DNA from 3 places in the Megamonas sp. genome. Region 3 is predicted to be linked to each of the others. Evidence: riboswitches for the same ligand, from Rfam matches in the RefSeq annotation. Region 3 holds a riboswitch; each other region holds the start of a gene.
The links. A riboswitch is a leader RNA that binds a small molecule or an ion and turns the genes downstream of it on or off. The one in region 3 is predicted to bind thiamine pyrophosphate.
Positions count from the first base shown of each region.

Region 1 (10,271 bases), on a different contig from region 3:
ATAAGTGTTTGTATATGGATTACAAGCACGAAGTTCAAAACGAGTAGCTTTTGGATTATTGATATCACGAATAAGACCAGCTAAAATTGTACGGTTACGAGATGGAACTTCTGGGTTATGACCTAAAGAAGTAACTATACATACAGGAGCTTCAAAACCTGGTTTTAAACGATTTAAAGAGTCATTAGTTGCGGATACAAATGGGTTGATAACTTCATAGTTTTTAAGTAAGCCCATGATAGCACCATAACCTACAGCACTCATATAATCTTTTTTCATATCAGTTGGTGCGAATAAGTTTACAAAAGAACCATCATTCATAATAGCACCCATACCGAAATGAGTATGTTCACCATTACCAGCAAGACCGATCATAGGTTTTGCTTTGAAGTTAACCTCAAGACCATTTTCACGGAAAATTTCTTTTACAAGGATACGAACAACGAGTTCATTATCAGCAGCTTGAAGTGCATCAGCGAATTTCCAGTCAATTTCTACCTGTTCGCAAACATGAGTCATATTACCATCAGTGTCGATATGACCTTTCATACCACCAACTTCTTTATGTCCCATTTCTGGAGAAAGACCATAAGCTTCAAGAGCTAACATGCATTGTTCAAGAGCTGTACGAACTGCACCGCGTGTACGTTGCCAATATTGTTCTTGCATAACCTGAGATGCGGACATTTCAGGGATATCTGCTTCACTAAGTGGAGTTTTTACCCAGAATTCAAGTTCAGTAGCGGAAGTAAATACGATATCTTTTACATCTGCACCATTGATATGTTCTAAGCCGGAGATTTTAGCATTATTTTTAAAGAGGTCTAATAAACCTTTTTTTACATAAGTTAAAGTATTAGCTAAGATGGAACGGGAGTCTACAGCTTTGCCATCATGAATAAGAGCTGCAGGAATGCGGAGAGTACCAACTGGTTTACCGAGTTCATCATCATAGCTTTCGATATTGTAATCAACAAACCAATTAACAGTAGGATCAATTGGCATATCTACTTTAGCATTATTTAATGTAGCAATACCTGTTAATACTACAGAAGAACCATCTGTTTGAACAGCAGAGCCATTATAGAAAGAGTCAATATCTTCAAGAAAAACTCTCATAGGAATTTTTTCATCAGTATCATTACCAGCTAAATCGATACCTACTAAAGAAACAAATTTAATTTCAGGATGTTGTTTCAATGTAGCAATAATATCTTCTTTTTTAGAATTTGCAGGGATAACATATAATAAATCGTTCATTAAAAGACCCACCTTTTATTTATTAACAAAAATTTATGTAGCAACTAAAAAAAGCCGTATGAAAACAATTCTGACTACATTAATAATATAATATCCCCCTAAAAATATAAAATTAAAATAAACTAATAAGTTAATTTATATATTTTTTAGACTGAAACAATTACAATACTAATGTACAGATGTCTCATATGGCCCCATTGCCTTTGCTGTTCTGTTTTACGTGATTTATAATATCATATTCAAAAGTGTTTGTCTAGTAGTTATTTTTTATTTTTAATTGTAACATTGTATTTTTATTGTTTATTTTTTGTAAAAAGTTGTTAAATATTTAAAATAGCTTAATATTTTTATAAAAAAATACACCCTAAAAGATATACAATAAATACCTTTTAGGGTGTATAGATTAATTTTATTTAAAGATTATTTATTTAAATATTATGCTTCCATTTTACGAATTGGATTAAATGTGAATTCTTCACCGTTTACATTAATATCTACAGTGTCGCCTTCTTTGATATTACCTTTGATGATTTCTTTACTTAGTTGAGTTTCTACAGTATGAGATAATAATCTACGAAGTGGACGAGCACCAAAGTTTGGTTCAAAACCTTCATCTGCAAGTTTAGTCAAAGCTTCATCAGACCAAGAAAGTGAAATATTAACTTGATGTTGTAGACGTTTATTGAGATTTTCGAGCATGATGCGAGCAATTTGACGTACTTGTTCTTTAGCTAAAGCTTTGAATACGATAATATCGTCAACACGATTTAAAAATTCAGGACGGAAATAATCTTTTAAGATATCGCGTACTAATTTTTCAGCTGTAGCAAAATCTTTTTGATTTAAGATTTCATGACTGCCTAAGTTTGATGTCATAATGATAACAGTATTTTTGAAGTTTACAACTCTACCTTTACCATCAGTTAAACGACCATCATCTAAGATTTGTAATAATACATTGAATACATCACGATGAGCTTTTTCGATTTCATCAAGTAAAATTACGCTATATGGACGACGGCGAACTGCTTCAGTAAGTTGACCACCTTCATCATAGCCAACATATCCTGGAGGAGCCCCGATTAAACGAGCTACAGAATGTTTTTCCATATATTCGCTCATATCGATACGAATAATACTGCGTTCATCATCAAATAGACTTTCAGCTAAAGTTTTTGCAAGTTCAGTTTTACCTACACCAGTAGGGCCGAGGAAAATGAAAGAACCGATTGGACGATTAGGGTCTTTGATACCAGCACGAGCACGGATGATAGCTTCACTTACAGCTTTTACAGCTTCATCTTGACCGACAACACGTTCATGGAGAACATCTTCTAGATGTACGAGTTTTTCTCTTTCACCTGTGAGCATTTTAGTAACAGGAATACCAGTCCAACGACTTACTACTTGAGCGATATCTTCTTCAGATACTTCTTCTTTTAAGAGACGATTACCTTCTTCATCATGAACAGCTTTTTCCATTTTTTCAAGTTCTTTTTGAAGTTGTGGTAATTTACCGTATTTGATTTCAGAAGCTTTGGCATAATCGCCACTGCGTTGAGCTTTTTCCATTTCAGTATTGGCACTATCCATTTCTTTTTTGATAGCACGTACACGAACAATACCTTGTTTTTCTTTATCCCATTTTGCTTTTAATTCATTTTCTTCATTTTGTAATTTAGTTTTTTCATCAATGAGTTTAGCAAGTTTTTCTTTAGATGCTTCATCAGTTTCTTTATTTAATGCTTCTTCTTCTATTTGTAATTGCATGATTTTACGACGCAATTTTTCAATAGGTTCTGGCATAGATTCGATTTCAGTACGAAGTTTAGCAGCAGCTTCATCAACTAAGTCGATAGCTTTATCTGGTAAAAATCTATCAGAGATATATCTATCAGATAATACAGCTGCAGAAACAAGGGCATTATCACGAATTCTTACACCATGATGAACTTCATAACGTTCTTTTAAGCCACGCAAGATAGAAATAGTATCTTCTACAGATGGCTGACCTACCATTACAGGTTGGAAACGACGTTCAAGAGCTGTATCTTTTTCAATATATTTACGGTATTCATTTAAAGTAGTAGCACCAATACAGCGGAGTTGTCCACGTGCTAACATTGGTTTTAATAAGTTACCAGCGTCCATAGCACCTTCAGTTGCACCAGCACCTACTACAGTATGAATTTCATCGATGAATAATAAAATCTGTCCATCGGATTTAGAGATTTCATTTAATACAGATTTTAGACGTTCTTCGAATTCACCACGATATTTAGCACCAGCGATTAATGAACCCATATCAAGAGAATACAATGTTTTATTTTTTAGAGATTCTGGAACATCACCTGCTACGATACGGCGAGCTAAACCTTCAACAATAGCAGTTTTACCAACACCAGGTTCACCGATTAATACTGGATTATTTTTAGTACGACGAGATAAGATTTCAATAGTACGGCGGATTTCTTCATCACGGCCAATAACAGGATCGAGTTTACCAACTCTTGCCATAGCTGTTAAATCACGACCGTATTTTTCAAGTGATTTATAACCACTTTCAGGATTATCACTATTTACATTTTGTTTACGTTCTGATTTAATTACAGATTGAATTTTATTTTGGTGTAGATTGAATTCTCTACATAATGCTTGCATTTCATCATCGCTATCGCTGACAATAGCCAATAATAAATGTTCTGTACTTATATATTCATCATTCATGTTTTCAGCAAGTTTTGCTGCTCTGCCTAATACACGAACCATTTCTGTACTCATACCTAAGCGACTTTGACCTTTTACGCTAGGAATTTTTTTGAGCATTTGTTCTAGTTTTGCTTTGAGCATAGGTAAATCTACTCGACATTCAGCAAAAATAGTTGCAAGTAAACCTTCTGGTTCTTTTATTAAAGCAGAAAGAACATGAGCAGATGTAATTTCTTGATGATAGCGAAGAGCTGCTTCTTGCTGTGCAGATTGCATAGCTTCTAAAACTTTTTGTGTATATTTTTCTTCACCCATGATTTATACCTCCAAGTCATGATGAGTAACATTTCAATTAATAATAGTATAAAAACAATAATACAGTAAATATAAATATTAAAGTAATAATTTATGTTATACTTTAGTTTTATATTTGCTTACAAAACATATTATAAAAGCTAAAAGTCAAATTGTCAAACATTATTTTGACTTTTTGACATTTATTTTTAAAAATTTTTTATCTATACTAAAAATCTTTATATTATAATAGAATAGAGGTGATTTTATTTATGGAAAGACTCATAGGATTTGCTCCATCCATTGATGAAAATTGTACAACTATTATCTTAGGTTCAATGCCAAGTGTGAAATCTTTGGAACAGCAACAATATTATGCTCATCCTCAAAATAGATTTTGGAAATTAATGGCTATATTTTTTAATGAAGGAATAATACCAACTATTTATCAAGAGCGATTAGAATTATTGAGAAAAAATCATATTGCTCTTTGGGACTCTATAGATTCTTGTATTCGAGAAGGTAGTTTAGATAGTGCTATTTGCGATGAAGTGCCAAATGATTTTAAAGCTTTATTTGCCAAATATCCTAAAATAAAAACTATTTGTTTTAATGGCGGAAAATCTTTTCAGTGCTTTAAGAAATATAATAAAGATATTTTAAAAGATAAAACATATACTTTTTATACTTTGCCATCTACAAGTCCAGCAAATGCTAAATTTCGTTTGCCGATGCTTCAAGAAGTTTGGCAACAAGCTTTAGCTAGACATATAAATAATAAATAGATTTTATAAAATAAAAAAGGTACCTACAAAATATTTCATAGGTACCTTTTCGTTATTATCATGGTAATGTTCTTAATTTATCAAGTGGCCAGAAGATGAGTATTGCTTTACCTTTGATTAAATCAAATGGTACCATGCCTACATCAGCGAAACGACTATCTTCGGAATTATTGCGGTTATCGCCCATTACGAAAATATGTCCTTCTGGTACAGTAGCCAGTGGATAATCCCCTCTAGTTGTGCTTAAGATATATGGTTCATTTTTTAATTCACCATTTACATAAACATGACCATCTTTGATTTCAATAGTATCTCCAGGAATTGCAATTACACGTTTGATAAAATCACGGCTAGGATCTTTTGGATATTGGAATACTAAGATATCACCACGTTCAGGATCATGTAAATTATAAATAAATTTATTAACGACTAAACGCTCTTGATTTTGTAATGTCGGACGCATAGAAGGTCCATCAACTAAATATAACTCTACTACAAAATGACGAATGAATAAGGCTAAAACAACAGCGATAGCTATGGAAATAACCCAATCTTTAATTTCACTACCTAAAGATGACTCTTTTTTATCAGCCATGATAATCCTCCCTCTACTAGAACATACTAATAAAACAAAAGGGACTTGCCATAGGCAGTCCCTCTTATGAAGATATTAGCGTCTTTCTTTAATACGAGCAGCTTTACCAGTAAGGTTACGAAGATAATAAAGTTTTGCTCTACGAACAATACCTCTACGAGTAACTTCGATTTTTGCAAGGCGTGGGGAATGTACTGGGAAAGTACGTTCAATACCAACACCATAAGAAATTCTTCTTACTGTGAAGTTTTCACGAACGCCAGAACCTTGGCGAGCGATTACAACACCTTCGAACATCTGAATACGTTCGTTGGATCCTTCAACTACTTTTACATGTACGCGAACGCTATCGCCAGGGATAAATTTAGGGATATCGTTACGTAATTGTTCCTGTTCTAAAGCCTGAATAATATTCATTATTTTTCCTCCTTAATTCAAACGTTCATATAAGAATATCTCACAGCGGACCGTTTGTTGCATACTAGGCTATTTTATCATATAAAAATGGGCTATGCAATATATTTTTTGGAGATTTTTCGAGAATTTGACAAATATTTTAGGATAATTTATATTAAAGGCAGAATATGAAAAAGGGAGCTTGTAGACAGGCTGAGAGGAAGTTGTGAACTTCGACCTATGACCTGATTTGGATAATGCCAACGTAGGGAAATATTAGTTTGATTACGTATTTTCAAGGAAATGGCATGGCTATTTCCTTTTTTTATTTTTAAATATTTTTATTTTTTATGAGGTGATTTTTTGTCTACATTTTTTACATCAACAAATAATTCTAGTTTTAATGTATCATTGATTTGGTTTGGTACAGCAGTTTCTGTGGCTGAAATCATGACAGGAACTTTTTTAGCACCACTTGGCATGAAAGATGGATTTTTAGCTATTTTAGTAGGTCATGTAATTGGCGGAATTATTCTTTATTTAGCAGGGATTATCGGTGCTAATAAACGTTGCAGTGCTTCTGAAAGTATTAATTTATCTTTTGGTAAGTTGGGTTCTGTTAGTTTCTCTCTATTAAATACTATTCAATTAATAGGTTGGACTTCTATAATGACCATCATTGGGGCACAAGCTTTCAATAAATTAATGGCATCTTTATGGAATATAGGAGAAAATACTATTTTATGGACAATTATCATAGGTCTTTTTCCTTGCATTTGGATTTTTAGTACAATGGATTTTGTAAGTAAGATAAATAAAGTAGTAATGCTTTGTTTATTGCTTGCTTCTTTATATTTAGGTTTTGGGGCGGTAGTTTCTGCAAATGAAGTGGTAACTTCCTTAGATGAAAGTATGAGTTTTGGCATGGCGGTAGAATTGAATATTGCTATGTGTTTATCATGGATGCCAGTTATTTCAGATTATACAAGAACACTTAAAAATCAATCTACAGGTACAGTGAGCTGTGTAGTGGCATATTGTTTTGGCAGTATTTTAATGTATACAATTGGTTTAGGTAGTGCTGTTCATTATGGTATAACAGATATTTGTGATATTTTTATGTTATCTGGATTGGGTGTTATTTCTTTAGTTGTTATTTTATTATCTACAGTAACAACTAATTTCATTACGATAAATTCTTCAAGTATTTGTTTAAATCATATCAGTAATCAATTAGATGTAAAATATACAGCATTTTTTGTATGTATAATTTCTACATTGCTTGCTATTTTCTTATCTATGGAACAATATGAAACTTTCCTTTATTTTATAGCAGCAACTTTTGCACCGTTATTTGCTATTGCTTTTTCTGAATATTTCTTTAGTCATAATATTTATCATCAAAATTCATTTATCACTGGTAAAAATTGTCTTTTATGGTTAATTGGTTTTATAGCTTATGAATTGTTGATTGATTATAGCACATTTATTGGGATTACTGTGCCAGTTATGTTAGCTATAGCCATTATTAATATTTTTGTTAATCAATTGATTGGGGCAAAAAAATTTAGTTTGAATAAGAAATATTAAAAGTATTTTATTATTTAGCCATAAATCTAAAAGTAAACAACATAAATATATTGACAAGGATTTTTTCTTTTGCTAGACTTTATGTACAGCAATGAACTAGAAAAGTAACTTTAATCAGCGAGTAGTGATGGTGTAAGACTACAAAAAGTGAATGGCGCTAGGGAGCTTTATAATAATAAATAACATTCTAAAGAGGACTTAAATATATTTAAGTCAATCAGGGTGGAACCGCGGGAATACATCTCGTCCCTGTAACATTTTGTTGTTACATGGGCGAGATTTTTTATTTTGTCGCCCATGAATATCAAGGAGGTATATTTATGACATTTCAGGAAATTATCCTGACTTTGCAGGAATTTTGGTCTAAGCAAGGCTGTATTTTAGCTCAACCTTATGACGTGGAAAAAGGTGCAGGTACTATGAACCCTTCTACATTTTTACGTGTACTTGGCCCTGAACCTTGGCATGTAGCATATGTAGAACCATCTCGTCGTCCAGCTGATGGTCGTTATGGTGAAAATCCTAACCGTTTATTCCAACATCATCAATTCCAGGTAATTATGAAACCATCTCCTGATAATATTCAGGAACTTTATTTACAGAGCTTAGCAAAACTCGGTATCAATGAAAAAGAACATGATATCCGTTTTGTTGAAGATAACTGGGAATCTCCAACACTTGGTGCTTGGGGTCTTGGTTGGGAAGTTTGGCTCGATGGTATGGAAATCACACAGTTTACTTATTTCCAACAAGTAGGTAGTGTTGATGTAAAACCTGTAGCTTCTGAAATTACTTATGGTCTTGAACGTATTGCAATGTATATTCAAGAAAAAGAAAATGTTTATGATATTGATTGGAATGGCACATACACTTATGGTGATGTATTCCATCAAAATGAATTTGAACAATCCACTTATAACTTTGAACTTGCAGATACTGCTCTTTTATTTGACCTTTTCGATAAATACGAAAAAGAAGCTGTTCGCGTAATTGAGCTTGGCTATGTTCATCCAGCATATGATTATGTATTGAAATGTTCTCATACATTTAACTTGCTTGATTCTCGTGGAGCAATCAGCGTATCTGAACGTACAGCGTTTATTTCTCGTGTACGTAATCTTGCTCGTCTTTGTGCTCAATGTTATTTAAAACAGCGTGAAGAACTCGGCTATCCTCTCTTGAAGAAAGGAGCAAAATAATAATGGCTAAAGATTTATTATTAGAAATTGGTACAGAAGAAGTTCCTGCTCATTTTATGCCAGGAATTTTAGCTCAATTAAAAGAAAAAGCAACTGCAAAATTTCAAGAAATGCGTCTTGATTTTGATGAAGTAACAACTCTTGGTACACCTCGCAGAACTGCACTTTTAGTAAAAAATCTTGCAGAAACTCAGCAAGGTGCATCTAGTGAATATAAAGGCCCATCTACTGCTATCGCTTTTGATAAAGATGGCAATCCTACAAAAGCAGCTATCGGTTTTGCTCGTGGCAAAAAAGTAGATGTTGCTGATTTAGTAGTAAAAGATGGTTATGTATATGCTGTTTCTAGTGAAGAAGGCAAACAGACTGTAGAACTTTTACCTACTTTATTAAAAGAATTAGTAGAAGGCTTGAATTTCCCTAAAAATATGCGTTGGGGCGATTTAGATTTCCGCTTTGTACGTCCACTTCGTTGGCTCGTAGCTTTGTATGATGAAGAAGTAATTGATTTTACAGTAGCTAATGTAAAATCTGGTCGCGTATCTCGTGGTCATCGTTTCTTAAGTGAAGGCGATTTCACAATCAATAAAGCAAGTGATTATGAACAAGCTTGTAAAGATGCATTTATTATTGTAGACCAAGAAAAACGTCGCGATATCATCAAAGCACAGATTGAAGAAATTGCAAAAGCTCATAATGGTCATGCAGAAATCACTGAAGATTTATTAGAAGAAGTAATTTATCTTGTAGAATATCCAACAGCACTTTGCGGAACTTTTGAAGATAAATATCTTAAATTACCAAAAGAAGCAGTAATGACTCCAATGAGAGATCATCAGCGTTATTTCCCTGTTTTAGATGATAATAACAATTTATTACCATTATTTATTACAGTTCGCAACGGTGGCGATTATTGCTTAGATAAAGTACAGCATGGTAATGAACGTGTACTTCGTGCAAGACTTGCTGATGCTCAATTCTTCTTTGATGAAGATAGAAAGCATAGTCTTTATGATTATGTAGAAAAATTAAAAACTGTAGTATTCCAAGAAGGTCTTGGTACAATTTATGATAAAGCTAATCGTTTAGCAGAACTTTCTGCTTTTATTGGTGAAAAAGTAAATGCTACAGAAGATGAAATAAAAACAACTAAACGTGCTGCAATCTTAGCAAAAGCTGACCTTGTATCTGCTATGGTTTGTGAGTTCACTGAACTTCAAGGTATCATGGGTCGTGAATATGCACTTTTAGATGGTGAAGGTCAAGAAGTAGCAACTGCTATTTATGAACATTATATGCCACGTTTTGCAGGTGATGCAGAACCAGCTAGCGTAGCAGGTCGTCTTGTTTCTTTAGCTGATAAAATGGATAATATCGTAGCTACATTCAGTCGTGGACTTGTGCCAACAGGTTCTCAAGATCCATTTGCACTTCGTCGTCAAG
Region 1 covers NZ_CFQVBI010000036.1:34,326-44,596, forward strand. Annotated here, with positions in the region: gene AC5LAX_RS04695 (type I glutamate--ammonia ligase) at 1-1,260, opposite strand, end outside; gene clpB (ATP-dependent chaperone ClpB) at 1,696-4,284, opposite strand; gene AC5LAX_RS04705 (DNA-deoxyinosine glycosylase) at 4,536-5,048, shown strand; gene lepB (signal peptidase I) at 5,107-5,643, opposite strand; gene rplS (50S ribosomal protein L19) at 5,719-6,060, opposite strand; TPP riboswitch at 6,224-6,330, shown strand; gene AC5LAX_RS04720 (cytosine permease) at 6,403-7,629, shown strand; T-box leader at 7,712-7,883, shown strand; gene glyQ (glycine--tRNA ligase subunit alpha) at 7,950-8,828, shown strand; gene glyS (glycine--tRNA ligase subunit beta) at 8,831-10,271, shown strand, end outside.
Region 1: linked by a shared signal. The riboswitch ahead of AC5LAX_RS04720 (cytosine permease) and the one ahead of thiS (sulfur carrier protein ThiS) in region 3 are both predicted to bind thiamine pyrophosphate.

Region 2 (10,271 bases), on a different contig from region 3:
CTTATCATAAAATCCCACCTACTAAACAGAAAAGGCGCCTCATTGTCATAAATAACAATGAAACGCCTTTGTTTCTAAATTTAATATCAAATTATTTTTGCATACTCTTATTAAAATATGCCTTTATTAATCTTTAAAAGCTCGCCTTGTAAGATTTAGGTTTAGTATAGTTTACTTTAATCTACTTGTCAAGTAATGATACTATTCCAAAATATAACCTTAAATTAAAATTCCTGCTTTTTATATCTTATAAATCTTTTAGACTACGAATACCATTTTTTACATAGTCAACTGGTCTACTCCAATCAACATGTACATCAGTTGCTTCCCATAAACGAGTAAGTGCTAATTGAAGTGTTTCCACATCATCTAATGGATTAATAGTTATTGTAGTAAAATCATGTAATGTTTCATGTGGTACTTGTAAAGTTAATGGTGTATTTAAAAACTCTTCTACTTTTTGTTTAGCTACTTCATTTGCCAAAACAATATTTGCAGATTTAGTATCAGCTGTATACTCAATATATCCTAAATCACTATGACAAGAAATAGCTACACTATAATTGTTTTCCATAAAAAATCCCTTCTTTTATCAATAACGTTATACTTATTTTAACTGAGCCTAATAATCTGCGCAAGTAAAAATGCAATTTGCAATTCTGACTTGTTCACTCTTGCACAGATTTCATCTTTATGCTATTATATTATCAGTTAATAACGGAGTATGCCTGCAATGTGCGTAGGTCTTTTTATATTGTCTAACCTTACTCTTTCTAAACGGGAATCTGGCTGTGATATTTGTGCTGCTGAATCGTCTCGAACGAATAGCAAAGCTCTTATCCAAGATACCCACCTGCACCAAGCAGGTCTAGGCGAATAAAAGATAACGGCATTATGGGCATATAAAAAAGCATTGTTTTACAAAAAGTGAAACAATGCTTTTTTGTTTGTCAAAAATCAATTTAAGATTACAAAAATCTAGTCTTTAGTAAAAACTATGTAAAATATAAAATCTTCTCTTGTAGTAGCTATCAAAAAATTTTATACTGATTACATATTAATATAATATCCATTATTTTTTATAAAATATAATTTACATTTAATCTATATCTATGAGGTGTTCTTATGCAAAAAATTTACTGTGTTGAAGATGACGAAAGTGTTCGCGAACTTGTCATCTATGCATTACAATCTTCTGGATTTGAAGCTCAAGGCTTTGTCAATGCTGAAGAATTTTTCCCTGTACTAAAAAATAATGTGCCTGATTTAATTCTTTTAGACATTATGCTCCCTGGCATTGATGGCATTGAAATCCTCAAAGAAGTTCGTAAAAATCCTAAAACACAACATACTCCTATCATCATGCTCACAGCTCGTGGTAGTGAATACGATAAAATAACTGGTCTTGATAATGGTGCTGATGATTATGTAACTAAACCATTTGGTGTAATGGAATTAATTGCACGCATAAAAGCAGTTTTACGTCGCAGTGCAAAAATCAATGTAGCACAAGACAAAGCTACTAATGATTTATCTGCAGGTAATGGTCTTCTTGTATTAAATCATGATTTCCATAAAGTCTATGTAAATAATGAAGAAGTTATTTTGACATTAAAAGAATTTGAACTTTTATACTATCTATTAAAAAATAAAAATATCGTTATTTCCCGCGATAAAATTATGGACAAAGTATGGGATTATAATTATGCAGCTGAAACTCGTACTGTCGATGTGCATATAAAAACACTTCGCCATAAATTAGGAGTAGCCAGCAAATTAATCGAAACTATCCGTGGAGTCGGTTATAAAATCATTGATTAATATGAGTATGAAGCAAAAAATCTTCAATTATATGTGCTTTTTAGTATCTATGGCTGTTATTTGTACTTTTATTTTAACTTTGACCTTATGTTATCCATTATTTTTTGAACATACAAAACAAGAAGTTAAAGATGAGGCTACTTATTTAACTTATGTTTTTAATCATCATTTAACAGACCCTAAAGAATTACTAAAAGATGCACAGACACAAACACGCATTACCTGGATTGACCCTGAAGGCAATGTTATCTTTGATAATAGTGCTGAACTAGATAAAATGGAAAATCATCTTTTGCGTCAAGAAGTACAAATTGCCCAAAAAGTAGGAACAGGTGAATCTTATCGCATCTCAACTACGCTTGGAACTAATACGTATTATTACGCTGTGAGATTAGATGATAATTCTGTTTTACGTCTTTCTCGCAATAATGTCAGTGCATATGATATGGTTCAAGAAGCCTTGCCGATATTGTTAGCTATGATGTTATTAATCTATTTAATCTCTCTACTGGCTGCTCGCCGTATGGCTAGAAATATCATTGCACCTATAAATTCTATCAATCTTGAACACCCTATTATGAATGACTTATATGAAGAATTAAATCCTATGTTAATTCGTTTAGAAAATCAAAATGAGCAAATTCACCAACAAATGAAGACTTTAAAAAATCAACAGCGTGAATTTACTATGATTATCAACAATATCGAAGAAGGTTTAATCTTAATCAATCATTCTTATAAAATATTAGCTATAAACCATAGCGTATTAAATATTTTAAACGCCGAAAAAATAGACTATATTGATAAAAATCTCTTTACGCTTATCAATAATGAAACATTATATCAAGCTGCTCAAAATGTAATGCGTGGAGAACGACAAGAGTTTTATTTACCTCTTGATAAAAAAACTTATCAAATCATTGCCAGCCCTGTAACTAAGCATAATACGGTAAAAGGTGCTTTAATTCTCTTTGTAGATATCACGGAAAAACGCATGGCAGAAAAAATGCGTCAAGAATTCTCCGCTAATGTATCTCATGAATTAAAAACACCACTCACTTCTATTTCTGGATTTGCTGAACTTTTACAAAATAATATGGTTCGACCAAATGACATTCCTTTATTTGCTAGCAAAATCTACAAAGAAGCTCAACGTCTAATCAGTTTAATTCAAGATATAATCAAACTTTCTCAACTTGATGAAAAAAATAGTACCTTTATGAAAGAACCTCTTAATCTTTCCGCTATCTGTAAACAAATTATTTTACGCCTAAATGATAAAGCTTTAACAAAACAAGTAAAAGTCATCTTTAAAGAAAATCCAAATAGTGAAATTATTGGTGTTCGTCAATTAATTGAAGAATTAATTTATAATCTCATCGAAAATGCTATAAAATACAATAAAGCCAATGGTTCTGTCTTTATTTCTTTATTAAATGAAGACAAAAATCATCTTATCTTAGAAGTAAAAGATACTGGAATAGGTATAGCGTCAGACGATTTACCACATGTATTTGAAAGATTTTATCGTGCTGATAAATCCCGTTCTCAAATCAATGTAGAAGGTACAGGCTTAGGTCTTGCTATCGTTAAACATATTGCTGAATTCCATCATGCTAATTTAACAATTCAAAGTAAACCTAATGAAGGAACTTGTATCAGAATTCATTTTTCTTTAAAATCAGATTAAAAAATTTTTTAAACCCCTATTTTAGGGGTTTTCTTATTGTTTAAGCTAAAATTTTTGGTATAATAAGTAGAGTAACAAATTTTATAATATATATAATGAGGGTGCATGCTTATGCGATTAATAAAAAATATTATTTGCCTTACTGTATTAATGGTTTTCACATTATTCCATACTCAAATTAGTTTTGCCGCTGATTCTGAATGGTATTGGATTAGCTCAGATGATAAATATAGTAAATATTTTTCTATGACAAGAATTACTACTGTTTCTAGTCAAAATAACATTCCTACTTGTATTGAAGATTGGATAAAAACAGGTTACGCTCCAGGTGGAGCAGCTGAAACTATAGCTAATATGAAACTTCCTATCAATGATCCTAATCAATTAGTCTATAGCTTAGCTCGTGTTCAAATCAATCCTCAAGAAAGAACCCTACGCTATATGGAAGAAATCTTCTATGATAAAGATGGTAAGGCTCTTTATACACTCAAATACAATAACCCTGTAAATAAAGATATCAACTCTCAATCTTTTGATGAAAAATTTTATGCTATGATTGTAGACCGTGTATTCAATAAAGGTGAAGGTGGTCGTCTTATCTCTAATGCTCGTTGGCTTGGCTTATGGAGTAATGAATCTGGAGAAAGTAGTGCCGATACAGCTACACTTCGTCAGATAGATAACAACATCATTGTTTGGATTTGGCAAGAAAACAAAGACTCTGCTGGCAATGTTTCCTCTATCCAATTCATGAAAAAAGAATATAACGTCAAAAATTTAACAGCTAGAACATTAAAATATAATTTCTGGTCTCCTGATACAAATTGGATTGATAAAACACCTAATCTCGACAAAAATATGCATTCTATCATTCCTGAAAGCACAGAAGATGTAGAATTCAAGAAAATAAGATATTATGCTAATAAATATCCTGAATGGGCAACACGTTATCAAATCAATAAAACAGCAACAACAGCTACTGTTCCAACAAACACAACAGCAACTACTACAACTCCAACACCTACTACACCTGTAAACTCTACTACAACATCACCAGCTGCTAGTGGCGTTACAAATCCTATTGGCTCTGTAGGTCCTATTGGAGCTCCTATAAATTAAAATTTGCGACTTAGTTTTAGTTATGCTAAAATTTAGCTTATTAAATTCATCTAACTAATTTAGATTGAAATTGCGGCTGTAGCTCAGACGGATAGAGCATTCGCCTCCTAAGCGAAGGGTCGCGTGTTCGACTCACGCCAGTCGCACCATTTATAAAAATAACGGATATTAATCATAATAATTATGATTAATATCCTTTTTTATTGCCCTTTATCAAAAATATCAAGATAAAAAAATTCTTTTACTTCAACATTTATTATAGAAACTTTTTATTAATAAGTTTATTAATCTTATTATATATTGATTATATATTGATTATATATTGATTATATATTGTTGATATTGAACTTTAAAACATTTATAATATAACCATAAAATAATCATCACTTATTGATAAATTTATTATAAAGGAGATATTTTCATGTATAAATCATTTGGTTATCCAGAATTCAATGCTTCTGGCGAACAAATTCTTACTACTTACAATAATGAATATAGTAATATGCTAATGGATATTCGTGTCTATAAAATTAAAGCTGATGAAGAAAGAATTTTCTGCCGTGAAGGTGAAGAAATTGCCATACTACTCTTAGCTGGTAAAATCACTTATATTTTTGATGGACAAGAAAAAACTGTATCTAGAAAAGATGTTTTTACTGAAGGTCCCTGGTGCGTTCACGTTTGCAGTAATACAAAAGTAATTGTTAAAGCAAACAGCGATGCAGAAATTCTTGTTCAATGCACAAAAAACGAAAAACAATTCCCTGCTAAATTATATGCTCCAAAAGATGTTCCTTGGGGATATTCTTGTGCAGGAAAATTCGGTAACACTGCTCAACGTCAAGTTAATACTATTTTTGATTATGACACAGCACCTTATTCTAATATGGTTTTAGGTGAAGTAATTAATGATAGAGGTAATTGGTCTGGCTACTTACCACATTATCACCCACAACCTGAAGTTTACTATTTCAAATTTGATAGACCAGAAGGTTTTGGTGCTAGTTTTATCGGAAATGATGTATTTAAAAGCATTGATGGTAGTTTTGCCGCTATCGCTGACAGCAAAACTCATCCACAAGCTGTAGCTCCAGGTTTTTTAATGTATACTTGTTGGATGATTCGTCATTTTGATAATAATCCTTGGCTCCGTCAAAATTGTAATGAAGATGAACGATATATTTGGCTTCATGATGCTAAATTTTAATTAAATCTTGTTTTTTCTTACTAAATATTTTATAATAAAAAAAAATTGAAAAAAATCCACTAGGGGTGCTTTTGAAGCTGAGAGGAAATATTCCGACCCTTAGAACCTGGTTTGGTTAAGACCAACGTAGGGAAGTGGCAAATAAATGATTATCAAGGCAGATTTGCAACTTTCTTTGCATATCTGCTTATTTTTTTGCCATTTATCACTTCTTATATTATGGAGGCAAAATTATGACAATGACACAAATGCAATCAGCTAGAGCTGGTAAAATCACTGATGAAATGAAAATCGTAGCTCAAGAAGAAAAAATGGATATTGAAACTCTTCGTGAACGTGTTGCCAATGGTACTATCGCTATTTGTGCTAATATCAATCATCAAAATTTACACCCTTATGGTGTAGGCGAAGGACTTTGTACTAAAGTAAATGCTAATATCGGCACATCTAGTGCTTTTCCTGACCCAACTCCTGAAATCGAAAAATTAAATGTCGCTATCGCATCTGGTGCTCATTCTGTAATGGATTTAAGCACAGGAAATAATATTGATGCTTCTCGTCAAGCTATTTTAAAACATTCCACTGTAATGGTAGGAACTGTGCCAATTTATCAAGCAACAGTTGATGCCATCAAAGCTCATGGTGCTGTCGTGAAAATGACTGAAGAAGATTTACTTCATGCCATTGAAAAACAAGCCAAAGATGGTGCTGATTTCATGACTATTCACTGCGGTGTAACTATGGATGTAATCAATCGCATGAAAGCAGAAGGTCGTTATATGGACGTAGTTAGTCGCGGTGGTTCATTCATCACAGGTTGGATGCTCTATAATGAAAAAAATAATCCACTTTATGAACGCTATGATGATATCTTAGATATCTGTGCAAAATATGATGTTACTATGAGTCTTGGCGATGGTCTTCGTCCTGGCTGTCTTGCTGATGCTACTGACCATGCTCAAATTCAAGAACTTTTAAATTTAGGTGGACTTGTAAAACGCGCTTGGGATAGAGGTGTACAAGTCATGGTCGAAGGTCCAGGTCATGTACCATTTGACCAAATAGCTACAAATATGAAATTGCAAAAAAGCATTTGTCATAATGCTCCATTTTACGTTCTTGGTCCACTTGTTACTGATATTGCTCCTGGATATGACCATATCACTGCTGCAATCGGTGGTACTATGGCAGCATCTTGTGGTGCGGATTTCCTTTGCTATGTAACTCCAGCCGAACATCTTGCTTTACCAAATGTTCAAGATGTAAAAGATGGTGTTATTGTAACTAGAATTGCCGCTCATGCTGCTGATATCGTAAAAAATGTACCAGGTGCAAAAGATTGGGATTTAAATATGGCTAAAGCTCGTAAAAAACTTGATTGGGAAGAACAAATGAATTTAGCTATCGACCCACAGACAGCACGTCAAAGACGCGCTTCACGCAATCCAGAAGGCACAACTGCTTGCTCTATGTGTGGCGATTATTGTGCTGTTGAAATCGTCAATAAATACCTCGGTGCTACAATCGAACATTGTTAATTTAAAAATGCAGGATAATCCCTGCATTTTTTCATTCATTATGATAAAATTTTTATAGATATTCTTATATCTCATAAAATTATTGATGAAAGAAGGTATTGTTATGAGTAATCATATTGAAGCCAAAATTGGAGAAGTTGCTGATGTCGTTTTACTTCCTGGCGACCCATTACGTGCAAAATACATCGCTGAAAAATTTCTAGAAAATCCTGTCTGCTACAATCATATTCGCAATATGTTTGGCTATACTGGAACATATAAAGGTCATAAAGTTTCTATCCAAGGCACTGGTATGGGTATTCCTTCTATTTCTATCTATGCACATGAATTAATCTGCGATTACCATGCAAAAAAATTAATTCGCGTTGGTACTTGTGGTGGTTTAAAAGATGATGTTCATGTTCGTGATGTTGTTATCGCTCAAGGAACAACTACTGATAGTGGCATTATTGTTCGCACTTTTGGTGATGGACTTCATTATGCTCCACTTGCTGATTTTGAATTATTAGGCAAAGCATATCACCATGCTAAAAAATTAAACATTCCTGTGAAAATTGGTAACGTATATTGTCAAGACCGTTTCTATGATGAAGAAGTTGATTTACAAAAATTAATCCAATACGGCTGTCTTGCTGTAGAAATGGAAACTTCTGCTCTTTATATGCTTGCTGCTCGTTATAATGTACAAGCACTTGGCGTATTTACTGTAAGTAATCACTTATTTACAGGTGAAGAAACTACAGCTAAAGAACGTGAACAATCCTTTAATGATATGATTAAAATAGCTCTCGAAACTGCTATTGATAACAAAGAAATCTAAAAAAATCCCTATAATTATGGAAATGATATGTCCCAAAAATCCTGGACACATTTCTTAATTATAGGGATTTTTATTAAATTTATTGATTTATATATTAGTTTCTATATTTTTCTTAGCACTAACAAGTTCTTTACCACAATGAATTGCTACAGAAACTGCAAGTATCATCAAAGCAAGTGCAATAATTAATTGTAATCCATCTACAGCAAAAACAAATTGTCCCATAGATAATTTTACAACAATTGCATATACAGCTTCTACTAAAGCTGTCATAGTAACGCAGAACATAACTACCATTGGAATATAAAGCATAAAACCTTTTCTTCCAGTTGTTTTTAAGAATACAGCCAAAGAGATAAGCACCAATGCAGACAATAACTGATTAGCAGCACCAAATAATGGCCAAATATTCATATAACCACCAAGGCATAATAAATAACCAATAAATAAAGTTATAAATGTAGCAAAATATTTATTTGTACATAATTTTTGTACAAAACTCATTTCTTGACCTTCATCTACGCTGAATAATTCTTGAAAAGACATACGGCCAATACGAGCTACTGCATCTAATGAAGTAAGTGCTAAAGCTGATACACACATAGTCAAGATACAATTTGCTATATCATGTGGCATACCAAACATAGCAAAAAATCCAGCTACAGCTGTGGAGAAAATCTGGAAAGGTGTGCCTTCTGGCAACTGACCATTAGTAGCAGCAGAACAAACAATTACTAAAGAAACAACACCTAAAACAGACTCTACAAGCATAGAACCATAACCAACAAATAAAGTATCTTTTTCATTAGAGATAGTTTTAGAAGAAGTACCTGAAGATACTAAGCTATGGAAACCAGAAACGGCACCACAAGCAATAGTTATAAATAAAATTGGGAATAAATCTTTTCCATTTACATTAAAACCTACAAAAGCTGGCATATTAATTGTTGGATTTACTGCTAATACACCAATAACGCCACCAGCAATCATTGCTAAAAGTAAAAATGTACTCAAATAGTCGCGAGGCTGTTTTAAAATCCACATAGGCATTACAGAAGCTGCAAATATATAAACAAATACTACATAGAGCCAAATCATTCTATCTAAATAAATTGGAAAAGCAATACCCACAGCAAGCATAGCAATTAATAAAATAATACCTAAAACAAGACGAACTTTTTCATTCGGTTTAAATTTCTTAATGAATAAACCAAATAAAATAGCTACAAAAATAAATAACATGGATATTGAAGCTGCTGCTGCGTTTGGTGTTATTAATGCACCATCTTTACTAAATCCATTAAAAGTATTCGCTACTATATCAGCAAAAGCAGCTATTACTAATAAAGTAAATAACCAACAGAATAACAAAAATAAACGTCTGCCTGTTTTACCAATATAATGCTCAATTAACATACCCATGGATTTACCTTCATTTTTCACAGAAGCATATAATGCAGTGAAATCCTGTACTGCTCCAAAGAAAATACCACCTACGATAATCCATAAAAAAGCAGGAAGCCAGCCATACATAGCTGCAATAATTGGACCAGTTACAGGACCTGCACCTGTTATTGAAGAAAATTGATGAGAAAATACCGTAAATTTAGATGCTGGTGTAAAATCTTGACCGTCATTATATTTAAAAGCAGGTGTTTTTGCATTTTCATCAACACCCCAAGTATGTAATAACCAACGACCATAAATTCTATAGGCTAGAAAAAAAATTATAATAGCACAACCAACTAACATTATTCCATTCATCTAATCACCCTTTCTGGACAAATAAAATTTTTATCTCTCGATAATATATATATGTCTATATTTTATATCGAAAAATAAATGATTTTAACTTATAAAATTTATTATCGACTTATAAATATATCATCATCTATTTATTATGTCAAATTTTATTGTAAATATGTAAATCTAAAAATCAATTCAACTATAAAAAATAATTATGATATGTGTTATTTTGTAAATTGACAAATTATACTTCCCATGCTACTATTAGGATATTCAGTCTTGTTTTGGAACACAATTAAAGTCACGTCTTAGTCCTCCTCTTAATAAGTG
Region 2 covers NZ_CFQVBI010000087.1:15,135-25,405, forward strand. Annotated here, with positions in the region: gene AC5LAX_RS12635 (amino acid ABC transporter ATP-binding protein) at 1-8, opposite strand, end outside; gene AC5LAX_RS12640 (hypothetical protein) at 248-574, opposite strand; RNA gene ssrS (6S RNA) at 723-905, shown strand; gene AC5LAX_RS12650 (response regulator transcription factor) at 1,126-1,821, shown strand; gene AC5LAX_RS12655 (sensor histidine kinase) at 1,823-3,511, shown strand; gene AC5LAX_RS12660 (hypothetical protein) at 3,623-4,630, shown strand; tRNA gene AC5LAX_RS12665 (tRNA-Arg) at 4,703-4,779, shown strand; gene AC5LAX_RS12670 (5-deoxy-glucuronate isomerase) at 5,052-5,837, shown strand; TPP riboswitch at 5,889-5,987, shown strand; gene thiC (phosphomethylpyrimidine synthase ThiC) at 6,071-7,375, shown strand; gene deoD (purine-nucleoside phosphorylase) at 7,479-8,195, shown strand; gene AC5LAX_RS12685 (carbon starvation CstA family protein) at 8,283-9,959, opposite strand.
Region 2: linked by a shared signal. The riboswitch ahead of thiC (phosphomethylpyrimidine synthase ThiC) and the one ahead of thiS (sulfur carrier protein ThiS) in region 3 are both predicted to bind thiamine pyrophosphate.

Region 3 (10,271 bases):
ATCATCAATTAATATAGGTAAACCTTTTATATCACAGAGAAGTGAATCAATGCGTGTCTTCGTGAAGTTATTTTGACCAAAAGCTTTATACAAAGCAGAATCAGTCATCATTTTCATTAATAAAGAAGCATAGATTGTTTTTCCTGCATTTGATTGACCACATAATAAAGCTACTATCGGATATGTAAATACTTCATCAGTTACAGTAGCTTCTCTAATTGTAGTACGCACACGTGCTAAAAATGGAGATAAAAAGCACCATGACATCAATTTGAAATACTCAAATTTTAAAGGTTCAATATTTTTAGCTGGTACAGCTGTATTAAATCCTTCCATATATTGTAAATAAGTTTCAGCATCACGTTTTACATCGCCACGATAAGGGCGGAAATTAAATTCGCGTTCATTATAAAAAGCACGATTGCGTTCTGGTTCAATAACTAATTGTGGCATAAATTTTTCAAATTTAGCACGGCGAACTTGAATATTTTCTAATGTTTTACGTTTAATAGTATCTATCTTATCGTTTGTGATTTTAGCCTGTCCTTTACGGTCTGCCTTAGGAATATCTACAAAATCTTTCGCTAAACGCTCGATATCTGAAATATATTCTGCTGTTTTTACGATAGTTGTCTTGCTAACTGCTGGATAGATATGTTCGCTATCTTGTTTAGCTTTATGCAAAATAGGTAAATTTTCGAGCATTTGAGTATCTTCATATGTTATTTCCCATGCATTTTCATTTACTATTTCGCTATTATTCTGTTTAAAATCATTATATATGTTCATATAATAATTGAAAGCATTTTCATCATCAAAATAAACTAAAGCTTGATTGCGATCACTATTAGCTGGTAATTGGTCAAGATTATTACTGCCTAAAATTACTCTAGTTGCTCCTGTCTGTGTATTTTTCAAGCAAAATAATTTTTCAGGATATAATGGCGCATCTGCCAAATATATATTTAAATTACCTTGAGTATATTTTTCTTTAAAATTAGTATAATGTTCTGTTTTATATAATTCTTGCAAAGTATTTTTTTGCATAGCAAATGTATTTTCTAAAGTAGATGGTACAAGTGCAAGGTTGCCAAAAATAATCTCTACTTTGGTGAATAATTCTAAAAGATTAGCTAAGAAATCTATATTAGTAGCTATATTTATAGTATATAATTCATTAAATCCTTCAAATAAATCCAAATATGATATGTTTTCTGGTGCACAAAATTGAGCTTTTACAACATTTACAGTATGTTGTTTAGTCTTACGGTGTGCCATTAAAAAATTCCTCCTAAAAATTTAACATAAAAATAATCCATTATAAATGAGTCCAAATTAGAAATAAATCCTTATATTTCAAGGCTTTATAAAAACTAATTTTTATTGTATCATAAGCAACTACAAATTTCAAAGTGTAGTAAATAAGATACTTTTTAGTTTTATTTTTTGCAATTAATTGAGAAATATTCTCTAAAACACTTGAAAATACATTTCAATACAATTAATATATTATATTAGAGAAATTTTCTACTAGACTTATAGTTAACTCAAGATGCTATATTATAGATACACTACTTAGGGAAGGACAAATTATATGAATAGACGTGATTTTATAATTAAAGGATTAAAATTAGGTGGAGCATTACTTGCAGGAGCAAATATTTCCACTTTTTTAAATTCTATAGCAAATATTAATAATAATGTAGCTAAAGCAGCTGATTATACATTATATGCTTCTGATTTACCAATTGTTGAAAATTATTTCAATTTTACTTCTTTATCTACTAGACCTAGAACTTCACAAATCATAGTTCATCATTCTGCTATTGGCGGAAACGACGATATCACAGCTGCAGATATCCATAGAATTCATCTACAAAATGGTTGGTCTGGTATAGGTTATCATATGTTTATTCGCAAAAGTGGTTTAATTGAAACAGGCAGACCATTAGAAGATATTGGTGCACATACTTATCAACATAATAATAGTAGTATTGGTATTTGTTTATCTGGTAATTTTAATGATGAAATGCCTACAGATATGCAAATTGCTTCTGCAAGTAAATTGATTGGTTTATTATGTCAAATGTATAGTTTAAGTCCAAATGAAAATACAGTATTTGGTCATCGTGATTTTAATGCCACTGCTTGTCCTGGTGAAAATCTATATGCAGATTTATATCATCTCCGCCATATGGCTAGTAATTTCATTTGATAATTAAAAATTAAAGGAGAACACAATATAATGAGAGCTTTACCTAAAGCAGGAGAAATATGGGTTCACTTCAAAGGTGAAGATAAAAAATATTTGATTATTACTGTAGCTACACATACAGAAACTTATGAACAATTCGTAGTTTATAAAGCTTTATATGGTGATTTTAAAGATTATATTAGACCTTTAGATATGTTTATGAGTGAAGTTGACCGCCAAAAATACCCTGATGTTTCCCAAAAATATCGTTTTGAAAAATTAATTTAACAAAAAAATCCTATCTCTAAGAAATCACTTAAAGATAGGATTTTTTTATTTATTGAAATTAATTCTAGTATCTAATTTAGGAATGATATTACCATCATCAATGATATTATATTCTAAATCTGAGCTTTCAATTATAGACTTTAAAAAATTATGAACTTCTAATCTTTCATTGATAATTTCTTGTAAATTCATAATCAAAGATAAATCTATACCATCATTTAAAACATAATTAGATAATGCCCTCTGAAAAATATCTATCTCGATATTTATACCTGATTGACGAAGCTCCGCAAATTTTTGTGCTACCTCTGTAGTCGCTAATTCTTGCAATTCCTGTTGATAAAAATAATTAGTAACACTGATAGCTACATTACCTATTAAATGACCGATAATAGGTATATTTTCTTCTGACCATATAGCTACATTAGAAGCTGTATCAAAATAGCCTTTATATTTTTCAATTACAGGTCTAGTAGCTTCAATATAATCAATCAACTCTTGTCTATGCTGTGAATCCTTCAATAATTCTAGTAAATCATCCCTTATAGCAGCATTTTCGGGATTTAAAAAGCCAGTAATCGTACTGATTGCCAAATTACTAGTATCTGTAGGAGCTGCTTTAGCAGGAGTTGGCACTAAACATAAACAACATATTAAAAGTACTAGCAAAGATAGCTTTTTTAATATTAGCATACGAATCAAATCCTCCTAAATTTTCTTAAAGAGAAATATTTACTTTGATTAAAGTGTACTTTAGAAATATAGTTTTGTCTAGTGTCTAATTTATAAAATATTCTATACGTATAAATAATCTGCCATAACTGGCTGTAAGCCGTTATGAATTAAATCATGATATACTTCGTCTACAGAACGAGTGTCGGCAATTTCAAATTGAGCATCGCCTTTATCTTCGCTTTCTTGGCTATGTTCACCGATGGCGGTACTTACACCAGCGGAAATTTTTGTAGTAGCGATATTTACGAGATTATCACGAACTCTAGCACATTCTCTAGTAGATATAGTGATACTAGCAGATGGCATAAATAAACGATAAGCACATACAACTTGTAAAAGCTGTGCTTCATGTACATCTTTAGGATTGATTTTATCATTATTGATAATTGGACGAAGGCGAGGGCAAGAAAATGCAATCTCTGCATGTGGATATTTTTGTTGTAAATAATATGCATGCATACCTGTAGCCAAAGCGTCTTTTCTAAAATCATCTAAGCCTAAAAGTGCAGCAAAACCAACACCTCTCATACCGCCACGAATTGCTCTTTCTTGAGCATAGAAACGATAAGGGAAAATACGTTTATGTCCAGCTAAATGAAGTGTTTCATATTTATCACTATTATATGTTTCTTGGAATACAGTTACATAATCCGCACCACATTTTTGTAGATAAGCATATTCATCTGTATTCAATGGATAAATTTCAAGTCCAATAACACGGAAATATTTTTTAGCTATTTTACAAGCTTCACCTATATATTCTATACTGGATTGTTTGCGACTTTCACCTGTTAAAATCAAGATTTCCTGCAATCCAGATTTAGCAATTTCCTGCATTTCTTTATCGATTTCATCATAATTCAATTTAGCACGTTTAATTTTATTATGACAATTAAAACCACAATAGATACAATAATTTTCGCAGTAATTGGCAATATATATTGGTGTGAACATATAGATAGAATTACCAAAAAATCTCTTAGTAGTTTTTTGAGCTTTCTGTGCTATCTGTTCAAGAAATGGGAGTGCTGCTGGAGATAATAAAGCTCTAAAATCTTCTGGTGTAATGTGGTCATGACTAAGTGCAGTTTGTACATCTTGAGCAGTATATTTATCATAATCATAACTATCCATATCAGCTATAACCTTATCTAAAATATCGCTAGGTATGACTTCCATATCTGGTAAATATGCCATATGGTCAATACGTTCTTTTTTTAATTCAGCTCTTACTTCATCATTAATAATACTTTCATTAATATGATTATCTTTATTCATTCATCTTACCTCACAATTATTACTGATTAAATTAATAATTAATCTTGTAAAAATCCTGTCAATGGAGAAGATGCACTTGCTCCTTGTGCTTTTACACGACCTAATTTGGCTTCATAAGCGAGGCGTCCTGCTTCAATAGCATAATTAAAAGCTTTTGCCATGCGAACGACATCACCTGCTGTTGCTATAGCAGTATTAGCCATAATAGCAGTGGCACCCATTTCCATAGCTTCACAAGCTTGAGAAGGTCTACCGATACCCGCATCTACAATAATCGGTAAGTCGATTTCATCTATGAGAATTTGAATAAATTCTTTTGTGCATAAACCTTTATTAGAGCCGATAGGAGCCCCAAGAGGCATTACACAACTAGCACCAGCATTTACTAAATCTCTAGCTACATTTAAATCTGGATACATATAAGGCATAACAGTGAAGCCTTCTTTAGCTAAAACTTCAGTAGCTTTGATAGTTTCATAATTATCAGGTAAAAGATATTTACTATCACGCATAATTTCAATTTTTACTAAATCACTGCCACAAAGTTCTTTAGATAAACGAGCTATGCGAATTGCTTCATCAGCATTTCTAGCTCCAGAAGTATTAGGGAGTAGTGCTATATCTTTAGGAATGTAATCTAAAATATTAGCCATACCACCATTATTTACACGGCGAAGTGCTAAAGTTACGATTTCAGCTTTTGCTTCATTGATTGCTGCTTGAATTAATTCTAAAGAATATTTACCAGAACCTAAAATAAATCTTGAATTGAATTGATGTTTTCCTAATTGCCACATAATATGATACCTTCTTTATAAATTATTTTCTAAAATCAATTGAGTGATTAAATTTGCTTGATGACCAGCACAAATAGCTACTCTAGGAGCCATTAAACTATTTTCATTGGATAATGCAGTTTTTTCATCACCACAGATATAAAATTTGCCCATCACCTTACGAGTATGAATTTCATTGCTATGACCAAAACCTGCCATACCACTTCCAGAAATGATATATTTTTCGGGGAAAAGTTCTAATATCTTATTTACTAACATCGCCTTATTTTCAGGAACGTCAAAAGCTTCACAGATGATATCTTCATCTTTAAACAATGAAAAAATATTATCTTCTGTTACTTTTATACAATCAGTAACGATATTTAAATAAGGATTTATCATTTGTAATTGCTCGGCTAGAGCTTGCGTTTTATATTTATTTAGATGTGAGATGAAATAATGTTGTCTATTGAGATTGCTGATATCTACTTTGTCAAAATCAATTAAATGTAAATGACCTACACCTATTCTAGCCAGTGCCACAGCGATATTAGAGCCTAAACCACCAAGCCCAGCTATAGCAACTTTAGCATTGTTCAATTTTTCTTGATTGACTATGCCATGGCGGTCATTTAAAGTTTGATAAATTAATTCTTTTGCCAAAATGTCTGCCATTATCAGCCACCACCAACAAAAGTTACGATTTCTAATTTATCATTAGGATTTAAAATAGTTTGCGCATATTTTGCTTTTGGGACTATTTGACCATTTAACTCTATAGCTATCTTATCTAAAGGATAATTATTTTCTTGCAAATAAGTAACTAAATCCATAGGCAAAGATATTTCTTGATTTTGTCCATTAACTATTATCAAAATAAGACCTCCTTATTTTTTATCTTTTGAGAAATTTTATTAAAAAAGGAGTCCACAAAAAGATACACCCGCGGTGGTGCACCCCTTCATGAACTCCTGTTCAATCACATGGTCAACTCTATGTGATTTTAAAAATTAATATATAGATGTGTGTTAAAATAAAAAAGAGATGACAAAATGCCATCTCTTCTAATTGCAAATACATCATAATTATTATCCTACGTTGGCATTATCCAAATCAGGTCATAGGTCGAAGTTCACAACTTCCTCTCAGCCAGTTTACTAGCTCCCTGTTATTAATTTATATATACAATATAATTTATAAATTATCATTTGTCAATAAGTTTAATTATTTTTCTTGAACAACTCACTGACAAGTAAAGAACCTAATATCAAAACCGCCCCAATCCATTGAGAAATACTCATCGGCTCAGCTAAAAGAACTGTGGATAAAATAATCGCAGTTACTGGGTCTAAATAGCTAAAAATAGCAACTTTTTGTGCTGGTAATTCTTGTAGTGAAGAAAAATATAATAGATATGCTATACCTGTATGTATAATACCTAATATAGCCAAAGATAATAACGAAAAACCACTCATACTCCATGAATTTCCCTGATAGATTACATAAGGCAATAAAATTATTGAAGCTAATAATAATTGAGCAATACTGCTATCAATGGCAGAAATATCTTTGAAAAATTTATTTGCTAAGACTACAATCGCATAAAATAATGCAGCAGATATTCCATAGAGTACACCGATAAAATCATTTACACCAGATTGGTTATCATTGAATATGCCAGCGACTAATGCCATACCTAATAAAGATAAAATTACACAGATGATTTTAAAGAGAGATAAACTTTCTTTTAATATAAATGGAGATAATAATACTACAAAAGTAGGTGCTAAATAATATGTAAGTGTTGCTGTAGCTATCGTTGTATAATTATATGCTTGAAATAAAAAAATCCAGTTAAAACCTATAGCTACGCCAGCTATTAATAAATAGCGTAAGTTTCTTATCAAAGCATTTCGATTTATTTTTTTGTGCAAGCATACCATAGCAATAAATAAAATAAAAGCACCTACAAAACCACGTACTAGGGCTATTTGTGAACTTGCAAGTTCTATATTGCGTACAAATAAACCAATACTACCAAAAACAAGCATAGCCGTAATATTTTTTAAAGTTGCATTCATGAAAATCATTCACATCTCTTTCTATATTTATCTAGTCAATAATTATTGTTTATAATATAGCATAAAAACAATATACGTACTAGCTTAAAATTTGTTATAATTGATTTATATTTTATAATTCTAATGAAAGTACGGTGATATGATGATAAAAGCTATTTTCTTTGATATTGATGGTACCTTAGTTAGCTTTAAAACACATAAAATTCCTGAATCTACGATACAAGCTTTACATACTTTAAAAGCAAAAGGAATAAAATTATTTATCGCAACTGGTCGTCCGCCATATGACTTGAAATTTTTAATTGATGAATTTGGCGATTTATTCAGTGGTTATATTACTTTTAATGGTCAATATTGTTATGATAGTACAGGGAAAATCTTACACGAAGAATATTTAAATCGTGAAGATTTAATCCAATTTACAAATTACATCAAAGATAAAGATATCGCTTGTGGCTTTATGGAAATAGATTATTTTTATTTTAATCTCTATAATGACCGTTTAGCAAAATTAAAAGAAACTTTAGGAGATACTGCACCTGATAGAGCATTTGATGACGTAAGTCGTGTATCCAATCATAAAACATATCAATTGAATATTTTCTTAAATGAAGATGAAGAACAAGAAGTCTTACCATATTTGCCAAATTGCAAAGCTGTTCGTTGGTGCCCATATTTTACAGATATTATTCCTAAAGATGGCGGTAAAGGCACAGGCATCAAAAAAGTTTTAGCTTACTATGGTATAGATATCAATGAAGCCATGGCTTTTGGTGATGGCGGAAACGATGTGGAAATGCTTGAAGCTGTAAAATATGGCATAGCTATGGGAAATGCTAATGAGAATTTAAAACAGATAGCAGATTTCATCACTTTAGATGTAGATAATGATGGCGTAGCTTATGCTTTAAAACAATATAACGTATTATAAAAATAAACCTACTATAAATTACCTTATTTAAAAGTAATCTATAGTAGGTTTTCTTTAATTAAAATATTTCTTTAACGACGGTAAATACAAAATGAGAATAATTGATTCTAATAAATACGTTAAATTATATGTTAGCCATATACCATCATTACCTAGATAAGACATCAATATTTTTTGGCAGATATAAAAAAATATCACAGCGACAAACATCATATTTCTGATAGAAGCTGTATTACCAATACCTGTATACATACCATATAAAAGCAATCCCACACAAGCACATATTGGATGCAAAATCAGATAGATACTATAATCGTTAGCATAATTAGCCACAATTGCCAAATCAGTCATCATATTTATAAAATACGATTTAGTGATATACATAATCACTGAAATAAAAATTATAAATACAGCTAAACATCTTAAGCTTATCTTTAATACTGAATTTAATAAATTTATATCCTTATATCCCTTTGCTTTTCCTGAAAATACGCTCACACCATTTGCCATACCATCAATAAAGTAGACCACGATAAAAATGATTTCTAAGATAATAGCATTACTTGCTAGTGTAACAGTTCCCATGCTTGCCCCAGCTATGGCAAACAAATTATTTATCGTCAATAAACAAACAGTGCGAAACATTAAATCCACATTTACCTTCATCATGGCTAAAAATGGTTGTAAAGTTTTTAAACTTTGAATGTATTCACTGCAAATGATTAAGTTCCCTCGTTTATAAATAGCGATAAAACCTATCATACAACCATATATTTGAGCAATCAAAGAAGCATAGGCTACACCTTGAATATTCATATCCATGATAAATACAAATACGATAGATAAGACGATATTCAATACATTCATGGATATTTGCATAAACATAGTATAGCGAATTATCATCTGTCCCATGAGCCAGCCTAGCGTTACATAATTGATTAAAACAAATGGTGCTCCCCATATAATGATATCACAATAATTTTTCATCAATTCAACAACTTGGCTTTCAGGCTTCATTAGCAACGCATAATATTTGAAAATCCACGGATAAATGATTAAAAATATTAAACTTATTACTATAGCTATAAGTAGTGGTCTAGCTAAAGCTAAAAATTTATCTTTGGCGGATTCACTGCCCAAAGCTTGAGCGGAAAAACTTGTAGTAGACACTCTCAAAAATCCAAATAGCCAATATATATTGTTAAATAAAATTACTCCCAAAGAAACAGCAGCTATATAAAAAGCTTCTGACATATGCCCCATAACAGCAGTATTTACAGCTCCTAATAGAGGCTGTGTAGCTGTGGATAACATAAAAGGAGTAGTTACTTTTAGATATTCTTTATAAGTTAATTGTGATAGCATAAAATCTCCCATCTATTAAAATTTTTATATTATTTTATTTAAAATAAATGACAAGCAACATGATGATTAACTGATATCTCTTTTAATTTTGGCTTTTCCTGTTTACAAATATCTTTGCAGTATTTACAGCGATTTTGAAATGGACAACCTTTTGGCAAGTCCAAAGGGCTTGGGATATCACCAAAAAGAGTTTCTATATTTTTATTTTGCTCATTATCTAGAGAAAAAACTGCTTTTAATAAAGCTTTAGTATATGGATGCTTTGCTTCGATCAATTTATCACCATCAATTTTTTCAACGATATTGCCTAGATACATCACGGCTATACGATGACTAAATAAACTAACTAAAGCTAAATCATGACAAATAAAAATATAGGTGATATTTTTTTCTCGTTGAAGTTTTACTAATAATTTAATGATTTTAGCCTGAACAGATACGTCAAGAGCAGAAGTGGCTTCATCACAAACAATAATTTCAGGCTCTAGGGCTAAAGCTCTGGCAATAGCTACACGTTGACGTTGACCGCCACTCATATTATTCGGATATTTATATACAAAATCATCTGGCAACTCTACTAATCGCAATAATTCTTGAGCTTTTTCTTTCATTTGTGATTTTTT
Region 3 covers NZ_CFQVBI010000065.1:81,417-91,687, forward strand. Annotated here, with positions in the region: gene AC5LAX_RS09235 (phospholipase D family protein) at 1-1,278, opposite strand, end outside; gene AC5LAX_RS09240 (N-acetylmuramoyl-L-alanine amidase) at 1,595-2,215, shown strand; gene AC5LAX_RS09245 (DUF1653 domain-containing protein) at 2,246-2,482, shown strand; gene AC5LAX_RS09250 (hypothetical protein) at 2,528-3,175, opposite strand; gene thiH (2-iminoacetate synthase ThiH) at 3,278-4,495, opposite strand; gene AC5LAX_RS09260 (thiazole synthase) at 4,534-5,292, opposite strand; gene thiF (sulfur carrier protein ThiS adenylyltransferase ThiF) at 5,308-5,946, opposite strand; gene thiS (sulfur carrier protein ThiS) at 5,949-6,146, opposite strand; TPP riboswitch at 6,346-6,449, opposite strand; gene AC5LAX_RS09275 (DMT family transporter) at 6,492-7,361, opposite strand; gene AC5LAX_RS09280 (Cof-type HAD-IIB family hydrolase) at 7,492-8,283, shown strand; gene AC5LAX_RS09285 (MATE family efflux transporter) at 8,338-9,648, opposite strand; gene AC5LAX_RS09290 (ABC transporter ATP-binding protein) at 9,687-10,271, opposite strand, start outside.